DNA from 3 places in the Alkaliphilus flagellatus genome. Region 2 is predicted to be linked to each of the others. Evidence: riboswitches for the same ligand, from Rfam matches in the RefSeq annotation. Region 2 holds a riboswitch; each other region holds the start of a gene.
What was found. Region 2 has a riboswitch for thiamine pyrophosphate ahead of thiD (bifunctional hydroxymethylpyrimidine kinase/phosphomethylpyrimidine kinase). Riboswitches for the same ligand answer to the same signal wherever they lie in the genome.

Region 1 (3,285 bases), on a different contig from region 2:
AAAAGGAATAGATCTATATGATATAAAGTTTGAATTTGGTAGAGTAGGAGGAGATGCCCACGTCGCTTTAATAGATGAAATCTCTGGTGGGAATATGAGGGCATATAAGGATGGAGAGTATATAGAGCCATTAGAATTAGAGAGATTAATGATAGTAGAGTAAAAAAATATAAATAATAGGCTCCATTATGGTAAAATTAAAGATATAAAGCCATAATGGAGCTTTTTTATAGTCTAGGAAAGTATAAATTTTTTAATTGCATAAGAAAGAAGATGAAACTAGTGAATAAAACTGTACTTATAACTGGAGGTTCAAAGGGAATTGGATCAGCAATAACAAAGCTATTCGCGCAGAACAATTATAATGTAATAATAAACTATTTAAAGTCTGAAAAAGAAGCTCTTGATTTACAGTTGAGCCTTTTAAAAGAAGGATACAATGCTTTGGCATACAGAGCGGATATTACAAAAAGAGATGAAGTTGAAGCTATGATTAATGAAGGTATAAAAAAATTTGGGACTATAGATGTAATAGTAAATAATGCTGGTATTTCTGAGCAAAAGTTATTTACTGATATTACAGAGCAGGAATGGGATAATATGATGAATGTACATATTAAAGGCATGTTTAATTGTTCTCAATGTGCCCTTCCACATATGATTAGTAGGAAACAAGGCAAAATAATAAATATATCTTCTATATGGGGTATGGTAGGTGCTTCTTGTGAAGTCCACTATTCTACAGCAAAAGCAGGAATAATTGGTTTTACAAAAGCTTTAGCCAAGGAATTGGGACCTTCGAATATTCAGGTAAATTGTGTTGCACCTGGTATTATTGAGACGGATATGAATAGCTTTCTTGATGAAAAAGAAAAGGAATGTTTAGTTGAATGTACACCTCTATTAAGATTTGGTAAGCCAGAAGAAGTTGCTCAAAGTGTTCTTTATCTAGCATCGGATAAAGCGGATTTTATAACAGGGCAGGTTATCGGTGTTAACGGAGGATTTGTTATATAATTTTAAAGCTATAGCTTTTGTAACTTATTTGTTTTTATTGATTATAAAAATACTATGTGTTATTATGTTGGTATAAAATAAAACTAAATTAGAATTAAACACTGGGAGAGCTGGAAAGGCCAGCTGAGAGAAAGACCCTATAATGTCTTTGATCCCTAAGAACCTGATCTGGATAATACCAGCGTAGGAAAGTGTATTTGTATTGGGCATTTTATTATATGCGTAATTAAGCACAAATCCTACAATTGGGTTTGTGCTTTTTTTATTAGTATAAGAAAGTATACTTTTTTGCTATAGTGAGCTAATTAAGAAAGCAGAAAGCTGGAAGTATTTTAAGCACTTGAAATTTTTAACGAATGTTAAAAATTGAGTGCGCCATGGGGCATTGCGTTAGCAATAGCGGAATTTTTCTGTTTTTTGCAAAAAGGAGAGTGATGAAATGGATTCAAAAAAATTAACTACAGCATCTTTATTAACGGCAATTGGGGTTGTAAGTGCTCACATTATTTATTTTCCTATAGGAGTATCAAAGGCTTTCCCGGTTCAACATGGCATTAATCTTCTAACGGCTGTATTGTTTGGACCAGGCTATGCAGTAGCAGTTGCATTTGTAATTTCTCTCATAAGAAATTTACTAGGTACTGGATCATTGCTTGCTTTTCCAGGAAGCATGATAGGTGCATTCTTAGCTGGGATTTTGTATAAAAGAACAAAGAAATCTTTTTATGCTATGGTTGGGGAGGTATTCGGCACTGGTATTATAGGTGCAATAGTTTCTTATCCAGTTGCAAAATATTTTATAGGAAAAGAGGCTGCAATGTTTGGATTTGTAGTGCCTTTTGTTTTAAGCTCCTTAGTAGGTGTAATTATAGGATATTTTATTTTTAAAATGCTTTTAAAAACAGGTTTTGTTAATAGAGATATAGAGAAAAGGAGTGCATTTAAATGAAAAAACTATTAACTATAGCAGGTTCAGATAGCTGTGGAGGAGCTGGAATACAGGCAGACTTAAAAACATTTTCAGCTCATGGAGTATTTGGAATGAGTGTTATTACAGCAGTAACTGTCCAAAACACTCAAGGAGTTTTTGGCGTACAGGATATTTCACCGGATATTATTCAAAGACAAATAGAAGTTATTTTTGATGATATTTCTGTAGATGCAGTTAAAATTGGTATGGTTTCTAAAACAGAAACAATAAAGACAATTGCAGAAACATTAAGTAAATATTCAATTCAAAATTTAGTAGTTGACCCTGTAATGGTTTCTAAAAGTGGGTTTCACCTATTACAACTGGAAGCTAAAGAAGCTCTAATAACCCATCTATTACCTATGGCAACGGTAGTAACTCCTAATCTACCAGAGGCTGAAGTTATTACAGGGCTAGAAATAAATACTTTAGAGGATATGAAAAAAGCAGCACATATAATCTATAAAATGGGACCTAAATATGTATTAGTTAAGGGTGGACATTTAGAAGATGAAGCTGTAGATATATTATACGATGGAACAGTATTTACTTATTATAATTCACCTAGAATAGACACTAAAAACACCCACGGTACAGGTTGCACATTATCATCTGCAATCGCATCTAACCTAGGTAAGGGACTTTCCATTGTCGAAGCTATAGAAAAGGCAAAAAACTATATAACCATTGCAATCGAAAATTCTTTCTCTATAGGTAAAGGCGTAGGACCTACGCACCATTTCTATGAGTTATACAAAAAAGCTGGACTTTTATAAGATAGATTACTTTCAAAGTGTAGGGGGTTAATTATGAAGTTATATGGATATCTTTATGAAATTCTTGAAAATGTAAAAAAGAATAAACCACTTGTACATCACATTACAAATTATGTTACAGTTAATGATTGTGCAAATATTGTACTAGCTTTAGGAGGAAGTCCTGTAATGGCAGATGACCCAAAGGAAGTTGAGGAAATGGTATCAATTGCATCTGCACTGGTATTAAATATAGGCACATTAAATGAAAGAACTATAGAATCCTTTATATTAGCAGGTAAAAAAGCCAACACATTAAATATTCCAGTAATATTAGATCCTGTAGGAGTAGGTGCAACAACTCTAAGAAATAAAGCAGTAGAGAGAATTTTAAGGGAAGTAAAACTATCTGTGCTTAGGGGTAATATGTCGGAAATTAAAAATATTTATGGGATAGAAGCCTTAACTAGAGGAGTAGATTCTATAGATAATCCATTAGATGGAGGAAAAGAAATAGCTATAGAGCTTTCAAAAAGGTTGGGG
Region 2 (3,285 bases):
ACAAAGCATTAAGATAAAGCTTTCTGGAATTTCTGGACATGATATGTATATCTGTGGTTAAATTTAATGTAGATCATTTTATCTGTGGCAACACCTTCTGTTCTGATGGGTCAATAAGGGAGTATTTAAGAGTAGCTTATAGACGATGAAAATAGTAAAAGTAGAGGGTATGAAAAAAGGAGGCAACAAGAATTTAGTTGCTTCCTTTTTGTCATAATAGACGAAATATCTTATTAGACAAGAATAAAAATGACTATTGGTTATGATTATTTGCATTTTTATGATCTCTTATTTACAGCACTTCCATATAATAAAACAGCAGTGGATGAAGTTTGTCTGACTGATACAAATTATCAATGTCCGTCCTTGTCATCCAGCGTGCATTTATCACTTCAGATTTTTGTAGGGTCAAAGCTGATATGGGAACGTCGGCATGAAACAGCCATGCATCATAGAAATCTTGACTTTCTTCTCTGCGGGTGCTGTAAATAATTCGTCCATTCCTACCTTCAAGGAAGAGTCCTAATTCTTCTTTCACTTCCCGAATAGCTCCATGCAAGCTTGTTTCTCCGGCTAATACAGAGCCACCTGTGCATTCCCAATATTCAGGATATAACTTGTTCGGATGACGTTGAGACATCAGGTATTCTCCCTTGTTGTTCATTATCCATATGCTGACAACTAGATGATAGTATCCACTTTCTATTGACTCTCCTCGGCGATGCAGGATACCCATTTTTTCTCTGTTTACATTATATAAATCCCATTGTTCAGGCATTAAAGCACCTCGCTTTTTTGTAAACCATTTCGATACAGGTCATAAAAATGATGAGTTGGCCCATTTCCTTTTCCAATAGAAAGAGCATGTTCAATGGCAGTGGTTACATATTGCTTTGCTTGTTCCACCGCTTGTGGTACAGGCAGTCCAAGGGCTAGGTTAGATGTGATAGCAGAGGAAAAGGTGCAGCCGGTGCCATGTGTGTTTTTGGTGTTGATACGGTATGTTTCATAGTGATAAAATTGTCTGCCGTCATACAGAACATCAACGGCATTCCCAATAGCGTGACCGCCCTTGACAATAACATTTCGACAACCCATTTCGTAGATCCGCTTTGCGGCAGCTTCCATGTCTTCCATAGAGCTGATAGTCATACCTGAAATCTTTTCTGCTTCTGGAATGTTCGGTGTAAGTATGTCTGCACATGGAATAACAACCTTTATCAGCGTATCAACGGCATTTGGATTCATCAGCGGACACCCGTTTTTTGCATACATCACAGGGTCAATTACAATGTTCTTCGGCTTATACTGACGGAGCTTTTCTGCAACTGCCTTCATACAGTACGGTGTGGATAGCATACCTATCTTTACAGCATCAACCTCAATATCCTCAAAAACAGCGTCAATCTGCTTTTGAATCATATCCGGCGTAACATCCTGTATGTCAATGACACGACTTGTGTTTTCGGCCACTATGGACACGATAACGCTCATGCCAAAAACGCCATGGGCAGAAAATGTTTTTAAATCAGCCTGGATTCCGGCACCTCCGCTACAGTCTGATCCTGCGATACTCAATACTTTTTTCATTAGAAATCCTCCTTTAAAATTGGATATATAATTATCATCATACTGTGCTAACAGAAATCAGATTATCCTTATAGTTAGACAAAAAATGGGTGCAATTCGTATTACGGAAAGCACCCAATAAATAACATAGTATGTAATTGATTTGCTTCCCTACGTTGGTCTTAACCAACAGGTTCAAAGGGTCAGGTTTTAACCTTCTCAACTACAAGTAGTCCCCCCGCAAGCGATAAACCATATTCAATTTTCGACACCTATTTTCAAACAAAAATAGAGTGCTTTTCTCATTTGAAAAGCACTCCAACTATATATACACAATGATATAATTGATTTGCTTCCCTACGTCGGTCTTAACCAACAGGTTCAAAGGGTCAGGTTTAACCTTCTCAACTACAAGTAGTTCCCCCGCAAACTTCAATATATATTATAACAGCGTTTGAGGAGGAGTTCAAGAACCTGTTTTCAATTCCAGCCATCACAAATGTGGCGGTTTTTTTTATATACCATACAACAATTAGAAAGGATGAACCTTATGGCAAGAAAAATGAAACTCCAATCTTCTTGAGGAAGATTGGAGTTTCAAGAATTTCTCGACATAATTGCCACAAGCGTAATCAAATTTAACACCGACCACTTCATCTGCGAAAACACCTTCTACTGTGTCTGGGCACTTCGAGAATATCCTATCTGTAACTTATTTTTTCACAAGGGCATAGATTATTTTATATTGCTCAATCGGTTTTATTTTATACATAAACTTTTACTGTTTTTATTCGATTTCTTTCGATACTCTCTACTATAAGTGTAATATTATCATATTCTACTTTTTCACCCAATTTAGGAAGTCTTCCTAGAGATTCTATGACTAGGCCACCAATGGAATCAAAATCCTCAGACTCGAAATTTGTACCTAAAATTTCATTGACTGAATTAATTTTGGTACTGCCAATTATAATATATTCACCATCTTTAACAAATTGGATTTCACTTTCAAATTCATCGTATTCGTCTTCGATATCTCCGACAATTTCTTCGATTAAATCTTCTATAGTAATAATTCCAGCGGTACCTCCATATTCATCTAGCACGATGGCCATATGGGTTCTGTTTTTCTTCATTTCTGTAAAAGTATCGCTAATTTTCTTGAATTCAAATGTATAATAAGGTTTTCTTACATACTCCTCTATATTAAAATTATCCTTTTTATTATCAAGGAAAATTAAATCTCTAACATTTAAAACTCCAATAATATTGTCTATACCTTCTTTATAAATAGGATATCTAGAAAACTGCTCATCCTTAACCTTATCTATAATCTGTTGGAATGGAAGATCAATATCTATCGCAACAATATCTGTTCTTTGAATCATTACATCTTTAATTTGAAGATCTCCAAATTCAAAAACATTGTGTATCATTTGTGTTTCTTCAGTTTCTAAAACTCCTTCTTCCTCACTAACTGCAACGATCGTACGCAGTTCTTCCTCGGTTATAATAGGTTGTGCTTTATCAGCTTTAATACCTAGTATATTCATAATTCCATTTGTTAAATACATAAGAACAATAACAATTGGATTTAACAAAGTAACGATGAAAGAAAGAGGCTTACTAACCTTTAATGAAACTTTTTCTGGAAATTGTGCAGCAAGAGATTTAGGTGTTATTTCACCAAATATTAATACCAATAATGTCATAATT
Region 3 (3,285 bases), on a different contig from region 2:
CTGCTCCATCATCCTTTAGTTGCATAACTGCATCTGCCTGCTTCATCAGCTCTACCATACACTCTAACTCTACTTCAATAATTTCTCCTAATTCATCAGTGTTTCTTACTCCTTCTTCAGTGTTTTTAGCCTGTTCTGTAGCCCCTTCAGCTATTTGTTCTATTGTTCTTGCTACTTCTTCTGCAGCAACAGAGGACTCTTCAGATGTAGTGGCTAAAATTTGCGAAGAAACAGAAACCTGGTCTGCAGAATTTCCAACAGCACCTATAAACTCCCTTAAACTATCTATAATTGATTGTAGAGATTCTGCTAAAGTACCTACTTCATCATTTCTTTTTAAAAGTTTATCCGGTATATTTTTTGAAGCATCTAAATTAGCAATTTGCTTTGCATAGTTTGCACTTTCAACTATAGGTCTAGTTATTGAACCTGATATAATATAAAATACAATTAAGGTTATTGCAATAACAATTAATGTCAGTATAACAATAGTATTTAAAACACTATCGCTCCCCTGTCTTATTTGATCAACCGGTACCTTAATAGCCAAACTCCAATTTGGAGTGCTATCAATAGAGGAGAATATTAAAAGACTTCTTTCATCATTTGCATCTTTATATATTTGTGTACCTATCTCGCCAGATGCCATTTTTTGTGCTGCTTCTTCTAGACCCTCATACCCATTTTCAGAACCAGTATTAAGGTTTAATTTTAATCTTATTTCATCATCAGGATGAGCCAAAACTAAACCAGTACCGTCTATGATCATACCAAATCCACTATTTCCTATATTAATATCATTAGCAATTTCTGATAGCTTATCAATTTTTATTACCCCAGCAAAGACACCAATTAATTGTCCACCTTCATCCTTAACAGGATGTACAATTGTTACTATTGGCTCCTTTGTTACTTCGGATATCATAGGGTTAGATATGTACATTTCTTTCTTTTCATCTACAATAGCCTTATAGTCCTCTCTATTTCTTATATTGCCTGAACCACCAGTTGTTGTATAAAAATTTCCATCTAAGTCAGCAAACCACATTAATAAGAAATCTTCTCTTAATTGGGTACCTCTATACTCTAAATAGGGTTTTATTTCTTCCCAATTACCAGACCTAATAATTTTTTCTGATGATATTGCTTTAACTTCATGACTATTTCCTTGCATCCATTGAGATATTTCTCCATCTCTAGCGTCAGCTACCTGGGTTATCATGCTTTCGGTTAAAGGTATAATAGTATCACTAACTTGTGTGTAAACAAAAAATCCCATTATTACTAATAAAGTAGTAATTGACAATCCAAAAAACATTATAATTTGCTTACGTATAGATTTCACAGTTTTTTCCTCCTAATAAGAAATTAATACCAATATATAAATATGTTACTATTTTATCATATATTGTAGAATTATGTAATATTTTTATATATAGTATAAGCTATTTATATATATATAGGTATAAAGTACTAGTTTTATAGAACAAAATAATACTTATCTCTAAATAAATATCTAAGACTTATTTTCGAAATTGTGTTATAATAAAAGAAAAAAATATTTATCGCTGGGGGTGCCATGTGCTGAGAGGAGTATTCCGACCCTTAGAACCTGTAGGTTAAAACCTGCGTAGGAAAAGCGGATTCTATGTACATTATTAACGTGAAAAGGCTTTCTTTTCACGTTTTTTATATGCATACAGTGATAGATACAAAGAAAGGATGTATTATTATGTTTGAAAAATTACTAGAACTCAAGCCTATAACCATCATCATTTTAGCTTCCTTAGTATTAATTTCTGTAGCCTTTGCTTTTAGAAGAAAAAAAGAGGTTCAAAAATCTAATTATACTCAAGTAATAGTATATGGGAGTTTATGTGTAGCCCTATCTTTTGTTCTTTCCTATATACGTCTATATCGTTTCCCACAAGGTGGTAGTATAACACCTGCAAGTATGTTACCTATGTTTATTTTCGCTGTAATGTTTGGTCCCGGTCCTGGAATTTTGGCTGGATTTGCCTTTGGTATGATCAATATAATCCAAGATCCATTTATAATACATTGGGCACAATTTTTTCTAGACTATCCTTTAGCCTATGGAGCCTTGGGACTAGCTGGATTATATCGTAAAAACATTGCTATATCTTGTCTTATAGGAGGATTTGGTAAATTCTTTATGAGTTTCCTATCAGGTGTTATCTTCTTCGGCTCTTATGCACCAGAGGGTATGAATCCACTACTTTACTCACTTATAGTAAATGGATTAATAATTGGAACTGATACATTAATTTGTGCTATTATTAGTCTTATACCTCAAGTGCAACATGCTATAAAACAGATACAAAAAGTTTCAATATAAATAATAGTTTAAAATTATATATTAAAATAAAGAACTGCAAAAGTAGTTCTTTATTTTATGAATAAAATTGTTATAAAACTAAAATAATGGTTATATATATAACTGAGGTTATAATGATTAAACTTAAACACATAACATATAAGGAAGGATGATTTTAATGAAAACATTTGGTCAATTTTTACAAAGCGGAGATTGGAAAGGTGAAAAACATGTTCCAGTAATACATGCTCCTGAAAAAGTAAAGGCAGGAGAAACTTTTGAATTAAAAGTATCTGTAGGTGATGCAATAGGTCATCCAAATACATTAGAACACTACATATCTTGGTTTAAAGTATATTTTCATGCAGAAGGCGCAAAATTCCCAGTGGAGCTTGCTAACTTCACATTTACAGCTCATGGAGAGGGAGAAAACTTTACAGAACCTGTAGGATGCACTAGTGTAAAATTAAATAAATCCGGTACTCTTTATGCTCAAAGCTACTGCAATATCCATGGCGTATGGGAAAGCAGCCAAGAAATCGTAGTAGAATAGTTTTTTCTTGTAATATAATAAAAGATCTAGGGATGGTTTTTGTGCTACTCCCTAGATCTTTTTCTATAGTATAGGTGAAAAAACTCTAGCTATAGACTCTTTAACCTTGTGTATAAAGGGCCTTTTTTCATATTCATCTAACAGAACTTCCTTACTAACCCTTAAATCTTCTATAAAATCTCTAGCTATTTTGTAATTTACTTCTTTATCATAGATAAAGGCATTTACTTCAAAATTTAGATTAAAGCTTCGTATATCTAAATTTGCTGTACCTATAGAAGTAAAGTTATTGTCTACAATAAATACTTTTCCATGAACAAAACCTTTACCATATTGATAAATCTTTACCCCTGCCTCTAGCAACTCAATAAAATGAGACTTAGATGCCCAAAAT

Region 1: it holds a riboswitch for thiamine pyrophosphate, as region 2 does, so the genes downstream of both, thiW (energy coupling factor transporter S component ThiW) here and thiD (bifunctional hydroxymethylpyrimidine kinase/phosphomethylpyrimidine kinase) in region 2, are expected to answer to the same signal.
Region 3: it holds a riboswitch for thiamine pyrophosphate, as region 2 does, so the genes downstream of both, thiT (energy-coupled thiamine transporter ThiT) here and thiD (bifunctional hydroxymethylpyrimidine kinase/phosphomethylpyrimidine kinase) in region 2, are expected to answer to the same signal.

The regions. Positions count from the first base shown of each region.
Region 1 is NZ_JAHLQK010000003.1:154,098-157,382, forward strand. Features, by position in the region: gene KQI88_RS08390 (phosphoribosylaminoimidazolesuccinocarboxamide synthase) at 1-163, shown strand, start outside; gene ymfI (elongation factor P 5-aminopentanone reductase) at 274-1,017, shown strand; TPP riboswitch at 1,111-1,224, shown strand; gene thiW (energy coupling factor transporter S component ThiW) at 1,457-1,966, shown strand; gene thiD (bifunctional hydroxymethylpyrimidine kinase/phosphomethylpyrimidine kinase) at 1,963-2,763, shown strand; gene thiM (hydroxyethylthiazole kinase) at 2,797-3,285, shown strand, end outside.
Region 2 is NZ_JAHLQK010000001.1:425,098-428,382, forward strand. Features, by position in the region: gene KQI88_RS01900 (NUDIX hydrolase) at 293-778, opposite strand; gene thiD (bifunctional hydroxymethylpyrimidine kinase/phosphomethylpyrimidine kinase) at 778-1,590, opposite strand; TPP riboswitch at 1,720-1,819, opposite strand; TPP riboswitch at 1,906-2,004, opposite strand; gene KQI88_RS01910 (HlyC/CorC family transporter) at 2,334-3,285, opposite strand, start outside.
Region 3 is NZ_JAHLQK010000002.1:289,855-293,139, reverse strand. Features, by position in the region: gene KQI88_RS06310 (methyl-accepting chemotaxis protein) at 1-1,345, opposite strand, end outside; TPP riboswitch at 1,561-1,655, shown strand; gene thiT (energy-coupled thiamine transporter ThiT) at 1,733-2,359, shown strand; gene KQI88_RS06300 (class II SORL domain-containing protein) at 2,517-2,891, shown strand; gene cls (cardiolipin synthase) at 2,955-3,285, opposite strand, start outside.